DNA from 2 places in the Amycolatopsis sp. PS_44_ISF1 genome. Region 2 is predicted to be linked to the other one. Evidence: riboswitches for the same ligand, from Rfam matches in the RefSeq annotation. Region 2 holds a riboswitch; the other holds the start of a gene.

Region 1 (4,382 bases), 470 kb from region 2:
ACTGGCCGCCGAACCTTGGGCGGTGACGGCGTGGTGGCAGCGTTCCGCCTCAGGCCCGGTGGCGGTGGTGGATACGCGGTCGACGGTGCCGGCCGGATGAGGGCCGGGCGGATGGGAAACCCGACCGCGCGTCACCGGGTCGGCCCGGCCGGGGGCGGGACCCGTAGACTTACCGGTCGTGAGTCTGACCCTCGGTATCGTCGGCCTGCCCAACGTCGGCAAGTCCACCCTGTTCAACGCGCTGACCCGCAACGACGTGCTCGCGGCGAACTACCCGTTCGCGACGATCGAGCCCAACGTCGGCGTGGTGCCGCTGCCGGACCCGCGGCTGGACGAGCTGGCGAAGCTGTACGACTCGGAGAAGACGGTGCCGGCCGTGGTGTCCTTTGTGGACATCGCGGGCATCGTGAAGGGTGCCTCCGAGGGGGCCGGGCTGGGCAACAAGTTCCTGGCCAACATCCGCGAGGCCAACGCGATCTGCCAGGTCATCCGGGTGTTCGACGATCCGGACGTGATCCACGTGGACGGCCGGATCGACCCGTCCAGTGACATCGAGACGATCAACACCGAGCTGATCCTCGCCGACCTGCAGACCCTGGACAAGGCGCTGCCGCGGCTGGAGAAGGAAGCCCGGACGAAGAAGGAGAACAAGGCGGCGCTGGACAACGCGCAGAAGGCGAAAGAGCTCCTCGACGCCGGGCGCACCCTGTTCCAGGCGCAGAAGGAGGTGGACTTCGAGGCGCTGCGGGAGCTGAGCCTGCTGACCACCAAGCCCTTCCTGTACGTCTTCAACGCGGACGAATCGATCCTGACCGACGAGGCCCGCCGCGAGGAGCTGACCAAGCTCGTCGCCCCGGCCGACGCGGTGTTCCTCGATGCGAAGGTCGAAGCGGAGCTGCTGGAGCTGGACGACGAGGAGTCCGTCCGCGAGCTGCTGGAGTCCGTGGGCCAGCTCGAGCCGGGCCTGCACGCCCTCGCCCGCGCGGGCTTCCACACCCTGGGCCTGCAGACCTACCTCACGGCCGGCCCGAAGGAATCCCGCGCCTGGACGATTCCCCAGGGCGCCACCGCCCCCCAGGCCGCCGGCGTCATCCACACGGACTTCGAGCGCGGCTTCATCAAGGCGGAGATCGTTTCGTACGCGGACCTGATGGAGGCGGGCTCGATGTCCGTCGCGCGGGCCGCGGGCAAGGTGCGCATGGAAGGCAAGGACTACCTGATGGCGGACGGCGACGTGGTCGAGTTCCGGTTCAACGTGTAGCCGACCTGGCCCCGAAATTCGGCGAAGAGCAGGCTCAAGAGCACGAGCGACCTGCTGACCGCGCCATCGCTCAGGTCGAGCGGAGCGCTATGGCCGGTCCGGCAGGGACCGGACCGGCCAGGGGTGCGTGAGGCTCAGCCGAGCAGGCCGAGCACCAGGACGGAGAGCAGGGTGACGGCCGTGGCGAACGTGGTCACCCACGCGCGCTGGGTGCTGGTGAGGGCGGCGGACGCGTTGTTCATGAGGTGTCCTAGCGGGGCGAGGGCCGGCGTGTTCCGCTGGATTAGCGCCTCGATCATGAACGGTGTTACTGCCTGTGGCCGAGATCACGCCGGTTACGCACGGTGTGCCAGAGCACACCGCCCGCGGCCGTGACCATCAGGCCGAAGGAGATGGCTCCCACCACGATTGCCTGAGTCATCCCGTTGTCCTCCCTGCGTCGGTGAAGCTTCGTGGGGGAGACGCGCCGGGGAGCCGTTCGTGGTGCCGTCGTATCGGAGATCACACCAGGTCAGAGGGCTGCGATCACCTCGTCGATCTGGCGCGCCAGTGCGAAGTCCTTCGTCGTCAGGGCCCCTTCGGAGTGGGTGCTGAGCCGGAAGGTGAGCGTGCGCCAGCGGATGTCGATGTCCGGGTGGTGGTCGGCGGCCTCGGCCAGCACGGCGACGCGGTCCACCACGGCGATCGCTTCGGGGAAGCTGGCCAGTGACACCGTGCGGGCGATGGTCACGTCCGTGCGGTGCCAGTCCGTCAGTTCGGTCAGGGCCGCGTCGGCCCGCGGGCCGTCCAAGATCTCTGCCATCCGACCCATGGTGGCCCTGTCTCGGCTACGCTGCACGGTTGCCACGGGAGTCCGGTACGCCGGGCTGAGAGGCGGGGCCCGAGACCCGCGACCGTTCGCACCTGGATCCGGATCATGCCGGCGCAGGGAGGCCCGTTCTCCTGCCGTCGGCCAGTGCAGGAGGGCAGATGAACCCGCGGACCGCACGCACCGCGCCGGTGGTGGCCACGGTCGCCGTGCTGGCGAGTGCCTGCTCGTTGTCCAGTGGCTCCGGCGGCGACGCCCAGGCGACCCCCGAGGTCACGCTCGTCACGCACAACTCGTTCGTCGCGCCGCAGGACGTGCTCGACGCGTTCCAGCGCCGGGCCGGCCTCAAGCTGAAGGTCGTCAAGTACGGCGACGCCGGGGAGCTCACCAACAAGCTGGTGCTCACGAAGGCCAACCCGATCGGCGACGTGGCCTACGGCGTCGATTCGACGTTCGCCTCGCGGGCGCTCGGTGAGGGCGTCTTCCAGACCTACACCAGCCCGGAGGCCGACCGCGGTTCGCAGCGCTACGCCGTGGATCCCGAGCACCGGCTTTCCGCCGTGGACCTCGGCGACGTCTGCGTGAACGTCGACTCCGGCTACTTCGCCGGGCGGGGTCTGCCTGAGCCGAAGACCTACGAAGACCTGGCTGATCCGAAGTACAAGGACCTGACCGTGGCCGAGGACCCGGCCACCGCGTCGCCCGGGCTGGCCTTCCTGCTGGGCACCGTCGCGAAGTTCGGCGAGCAGGGCTGGCCGGAGTACTGGACGAAGCTGAAGGCCAACGGCCTCAAGGTCGACAGTGGCTGGGAAGAGGCCTACACCAAGGACTTCTCCGGCTCCTCGGGCAAGGGCCCGCGGCCCATCGTGGTCTCGTACGCGTCCTCGCCCGCCGCCGAGGTGGGCGGCGACGGCAAAGCGCGCACCAAGGCGCTGCTCGACACCTGCTACCGCCAGGTCGAGTACGCGGGCGTGCTGAGCGGCAGCAAGCAGGCCCCGCAAGCGCAGAAGGTGGTCGATTTCCTGCTCTCCCAGCAGTTCCAGGCCACGGTGGCGGCCAACATGTACGTCTACCCGGCGCGTGAGGGGGTCGCTCTGCCTGCGGGCTGGGCGCAGGTGGCGCCGCTGCCGACGACGCCGGCCACGTTGCCCGCCGAGCAGGTGCAGGCCGGCCGCGAGAAGTGGATCGGTGCATGGCGCTCGCTCATGGGGGCCTGACCCCGGCGCGCACGTTCCGCACCGCCGGGCTCGTGCTGCTCGGGCTGGGGCCCGTCGCGTTCCTGGTGGTGTTCTTCGCCTGGCCGGTGGTGGCGATCGTCGGCCGCGGGTTCTCCGCGGGCGGCGTCGGCACCGTGCTCGGTGACGCGCGGACCTGGCAGCTCGCCGGGTTCACCCTGGCCAGCGCGGCGGCGTCGACGGTCGTCGCGGTGCTGGCCGGGTTGCCGGTGGCGTACCTGCTCGCCCGCGTGCGGCTGCCCGGCGTCGGGCTCGCGCGCACGCTGGTGCTGGTGCCCTTCGTGCTGCCGACGGTCGTGGTCGGCCTCGCCTTCCGCGCGATCTGGCCGGACGGTGGCGTGCTGCCGCTGGTACTGGCCAACGCCTTCTTCAACGTCGCCGTGGTCGCGCGGACCGTGTCCGGGCTGTGGTCGCACCTCGACCCGCGGGCGACGGAAGCGGCCCGGGCGTTGGGCGCGTCGCCGTGGCGGGCTTTCCGCACGGTGACGCTGCCCGCGCTCGGCCCGGCCGTCGCGTCGGCCGCCGCGGTGGTGTTCCTGTTCTGCGCCACCAGTTTCGGCGTGGTCCTGATCCTCGGCGGCGGCCGGTACCGCACCCTCGAGACCGAGATCTACCTGCGCACGGTCGACCTGCTCGACCTCTCGGGCGCGGCGGCGCTCTCGCTGGTCCAGTTCGCGGCCGTGCTGGCGGCGCTGGTCCTCGGCGCGGTGGCGCGGAAGCGGCGGGAGAACGCCGTCCGGCTGCGGTCCGCGCTGGCCACGGCCCGCCGGCCGCGCGGCGGCGAGTGGTGGACGGTCGGTGCCGCGGCGGTGGTGCTGGCGCTGCTGATGACCCCGATCGCCGCCCTGCTGGCCGAGTCGGTCTCCGGCGCGGAGGGCTGGAGCTTCGCCGGGTACCGCGCGCTGTCCGGTACCGGCGCGAACGACGCGTTGCAGGTCTCCGGGTGGACGGCGGCACGGAACTCACTGGCCGCGGCCACCGACGCCACTCTGCTCGCGCTGGCCGTCGGCGTGCTCGCCAGCGTGGTGCTGGTCGCGCTGCGCCGCGCGCCCGGCCGACTCGCCCGCGGTGTGGGCGA
Region 2 (4,382 bases):
CGCGGGCTGCTCGATCACCGAGCCTTCCCGCACCGCCCAGGCCAGCCGCACGTACTGCGCGTGCGTCCAGGCCAGCGGGGTGGCCGAACCGGTCGGTGTGCCCGGGGCGAACCCGGGACCGCCCGAAGGCGGGTTCTCGTCCCAGACCTGCTCCGGCATGGTGTCCGCCGGACTCGCCACCCGGCCCAGGTCGCGCAGCCGTCCGGCCGCCGCGCGCCGGTCGCCGGCCGCCAGCTCGTACTCGCCGCGCTCCCCGGCCAGCAGGGGCCAGAGCCGTCCGTACGTGCTGCGGCTCCCGGCCGGGAACGTGTAGTCCCACGGGGCGCCGTCGGTCTGCTCGCCGTAGCCGTCCTGGGTGTAGCGGTGCCAGAAGCGGCCGTTCGGCGTGAGGTAGGAGATGTCCGCGTCGGTGACCTCGACGCTGGTGCGGATCACCGGGTCGTCCGGGGCGTAGATGCCGAGCCGCACCAGTTCGAGGAAGCCCGCGTCGGTGACCGCGCGCTGGTCCGCCGTGACCGAGGAGTTGCCGAGGTTGTACCGCGTCCCGGCGTTCGCGTCGCCGTCCTTGGTCAGCCGTACGAAGTACGGGTCCTTCGACAGCGGCCCGTCGGTCGTGACGGTCTGCTTGACCAGCCCGGCCTTGAACGCGTCGGCCGCCGCCAGGTAACGCCGCGCGTCGGCCGCGGCGCCGTTGCGGGCGGCCAGGTCGGCCGCGCACACCAGTCCGGCGATCACCGCCGCGATCGTCGACGGCGAGTACCCGTCCTGCTCCTCCCAGCGCTCCTGCTGCGTGTACGGCGACGCTTTCCCGTTGTCCGCGCGGTAGTCCAGCAGGAAGTCCGCCGCCTTCTTCACCCCCGGCCACACGTCGGCGCGTCCGAGCTGCTGCGCCAGCACGATCGGGAACGCCGTCTCGTCGAGCTGCACCGAGGTCCAGTACGGCTTGCCGTCGACGTTGCTGTTCTGCGGCAGGTGCCCGTCCGGTAGCTGCTGGGTGCCGAACAGGTAGTCCACGGACCGGTTCGCCGCCGCGCGGTCCCCGGCGGCCAGCAGACCGGTCGCGATCTGGTAGAGGTCACGCGGCCACACCAGGTGGTAGGTGCCCGAAGGCGAGTACGCGGGATCGTTGTCGCCGAACCGCCAGGGCATGCTGGGCGAGGCGATGAAGGCGCCGGGGTGGTGCTTGTCCTCACTGGCGGCCAAGGTCAGCACCGAGGCGGTGTAGAGGTTCCGCTCGCTGCCCGTCTTCAGCGAAGACGGGGGCCGGCTCACCGTCCTCAGGTACGCCTGCCAGCCGCGGTCGTAAGCCCGTTCGGCGTCGCGGAAACCACGCCGTTGCGAAGCGCGGGAATGGTCCGCCGCGGCCGCTCGGTCCGCGCCCATCCCGAGCGCGAGCGTGACGTGCCGCGACCGCACTCCGTCGGCCGCCGTCCGTCCGGTCAGGACGACGTTTCCCTTGTCCGCACTGGTGTACGGCACCAGCCGATGGGTCTTCGTCAACTGCGTGACGCCGTCGGACGCGCCCGCGTAACCCACGCTCGTGCCGGTGAACGACGGCGAAGCGGTCAGCGCCGCCGCGGTCTTGCCGTCGCTCGCGGTGAGCAGCGGGCCGGACGCGCGGGCCGAATCGTCGGAGCCGTCGTTCGTGAGGTCCGGATCGGCGACCGCGTAGAGCTGGTACGGCCGCCCGGTCAGCGAGGTGAAGTCGACGTCCACCAGCACACTCGCGCGGGCCGGGTCGGTCACGTAGGTCTTGCTCAGGCGCCAGCGGTGCTGATCGTCGGTGATGGTCTGCCGGTAGGTCAGGCTGTCGCCGTCCACGCGGCGCACCTGCTGCGCGCGGGCGGAGGAGTCCACCGTGGCGAAGCCGCGCCCGTCGCTGACCACCAGTTCCAGCGAACGGACACCGGGCGTGGACAGATCGGGGTAGTAGACCTCCGACATCCGCCCGGCCTGCAGGGTGAACCAGACGTCGCTGCCGCGCTCCCGGGCCGTGCCGAAGCCGGTCTTGTCCGCGGGCAGCCAGCTCGGGCGCGTGCCCGGCGCCCCGGGAGCCGCACCCCCGGCGGCGTTCGCGACGGCCGGGACCAGGCCGGTCACCAGCACCGCGGCCAGCGCCAGCGGCAGGGCTTTTCGCATGTCCACCCCCAGGTGGGAATCCTTCGCGCCCGGTTGCGCGGAGCACTGCGATTGTCACGTCGATCCCTGACGCCCGCATGGTCCGATCCGGTGAACCGGCCACCGGTCGACAAAGTGACAGGGTTGTGTCGCCCGCCCCCGTCGTGGCATGGTCGGTGGCGCAACCCCAACTCAACAAACGCGGGAGCTCGCGCCTTGGCGGGCTGAGAGGGTGACTGGTGTCTGTCTGTGGACACCCGGTGTCGCCGACCGCATGAACCTGACCGGGTAATGCCGGCGTAGGGAGTGAACGTCGTTGACGACGCTGGAGAACAAGGCCGCCATCGCACCGAGCGTGACCACCGGGCCGATCACCGGTTCGCACAAGGTCTACCACCGGACCGAGTCCGGGCTCCGGGTCCCGGCCCGGCGGGTGGACCTCTCGAACGGTGAGCACTTCGACGTGTACGACACCTCGGGCCCGTACACCGACCACGAAGCGAAGATCGACGTCCACAATGGACTCCACCCGCTGCGCACCGGCTGGGCCGACGGGCGCACGCACGACACCCAGCTGGGCTGGGCCAAGGCGGGGGTGATCACCCGGGAGATGGAGTACGTCGCCGCGCGCGAGCGCTGCTCCCCCGAGCTGGTGCGCGACGAGGTCGCGCGCGGCCGGGCGGTGATCCCGGCCAACCGCAGGCACCCCGAGTCCGAGCCGATGATCATCGGCAAGAAGTTCCTGGTCAAGGTCAACGCCAACATGGGGAACTCGGCCGTCTGGTCCTCGGTGGAGGAGGAGGTCGACAAGATGGTGTGGGCCACCCGCTGGGGCGCCGACACGATCATGGACCTGTCCACCGGCAAGCGCATCCACGAGACCCGCGAGTGGATCGTGCGCAACTCGCCCGTGCCGGTCGGCACCGTGCCGATCTACCAGGCGCTGGAGAAGGTGGACGGCGACCCGGAGAAGCTTTCGTGGGAGGTGTACCGCGACACCATCGTCGAGCAGTGCGAGCAGGGCGTCGACTACGTCACCGTGCACGCCGGCGTGCTGCTGCGCTACATCCCGCTCACCGCGCGCCGCGTCACCGGCATCGTCAGCCGGGGCGGCTCGATCATGGCCGCCTGGTGCCTGGCCCACCACCGGGAATCGTTCCTGTACACGCACTTCTCCGAGCTCTGCGAGATCCTGCGGAAGTACGACGTCACGTTCTCCCTCGGCGACGGGCTGCGCCCCGGCTCCATCGCCGACGCGAACGACCGCGCGCAGTTCGCCGAGCTGGAGACGCTGGGCGAGCTGACGCACATCGCGCGCGAGCACGACGTGCAGGTGATGATCGAGGGCCCCGGCCACGTGCCGATGCACAAGATCAAGGAGAACGTCGAACTCGAGGAGCAGCTGACCGGGGAGGCGCCGTTCTACACCCTCGGCCCGCTCACCACCGACATCGCACCGGCCTACGACCACATCACCTCGGCCATCGGCGCGGCGCAGATCGGCTGGTACGGCACGGCGATGCTCTGCTACGTGACGCCGAAGGAGCACCTCGGCCTGCCCAACCGCGACGACGTGAAGACCGGCGTGATCACCTACAAGATCGCCGCGCACGCCGCCGACCTGGCCAAGGGCCACCCGCACGCGCAGGAGTGGGACGACGAGCTGTCCAAGGCGCGCTTCGAATTCCGCTGGACCGACCAGTTCAACCTGGCGCTCGACCCGGACACCGCGCGCTCGTTCCACGACGAGACGCTGCCCGCGGAGCCGGCCAAGACCGCGCACTTCTGCTCGATGTGCGGGCCGAAGTTCTGCTCGATGCGGATCACCCAGGACGTGCGCAAGTACGCCGAGGAGCACGGTCTGTCCACTGTGGAGGCCATCGAGGCCGGGATGGCGGAGAAGTCGGCCGAGTTCGGCGAGCAGGGCAACCAGGTGTACCTGCCCGTGGTCGATCGATGACCGTCGTACCGAGGACCGCCCTCACCATCGCCGGATCCGACTCCGGCGGTGGTGCGGGCGTGCAGGCCGATCTGCGCACGTTCTTCGCGAACGGGGTGCACGGCCTGGTCGCGCTCACCGCCGTCACGGTGCAGAACTCGATGGGCGTGCTGGGCTTCACCGAGATCCCGGCGGACGTGGTCACCGCGCAGATCAAGGCCGTGGCGGGCGACATGGGCGTGCACGCGGCGAAAACGGGCATGCTGGCCACCGCCGAGATCATCCGCGCGGTGGCGAAGACGCTCGGCGAGGTCCACATCGGACG

Evidence for each region. Region 2 has a riboswitch for thiamine pyrophosphate ahead of thiC (phosphomethylpyrimidine synthase ThiC). Riboswitches for the same ligand answer to the same signal wherever they lie in the genome.
Region 1: another riboswitch for thiamine pyrophosphate. It lies ahead of NYF13_RS11375 (thiamine ABC transporter substrate-binding protein); the one in region 2 lies ahead of thiC (phosphomethylpyrimidine synthase ThiC).

Annotation. Positions count from the first base shown of each region.
Region 1 is NZ_JANUXO010000001.1:2,483,236-2,487,617, forward strand. Features, by position in the region: gene ychF (redox-regulated ATPase YchF) at 179-1,261, shown strand; gene NYF13_RS11370 (4a-hydroxytetrahydrobiopterin dehydratase) at 1,773-2,063, opposite strand; TPP riboswitch at 2,097-2,209, shown strand; gene NYF13_RS11375 (thiamine ABC transporter substrate-binding protein) at 2,231-3,286, shown strand; gene NYF13_RS11380 (iron ABC transporter permease) at 3,262-4,382, shown strand, end outside.
Region 2 is NZ_JANUXO010000001.1:2,008,961-2,013,342, reverse strand. Features, by position in the region: gene NYF13_RS09180 (glycoside hydrolase family 15 protein) at 1-2,139, opposite strand, end outside; TPP riboswitch at 2,310-2,441, shown strand; gene thiC (phosphomethylpyrimidine synthase ThiC) at 2,435-4,078, shown strand; gene thiD (bifunctional hydroxymethylpyrimidine kinase/phosphomethylpyrimidine kinase) at 4,075-4,382, shown strand, end outside.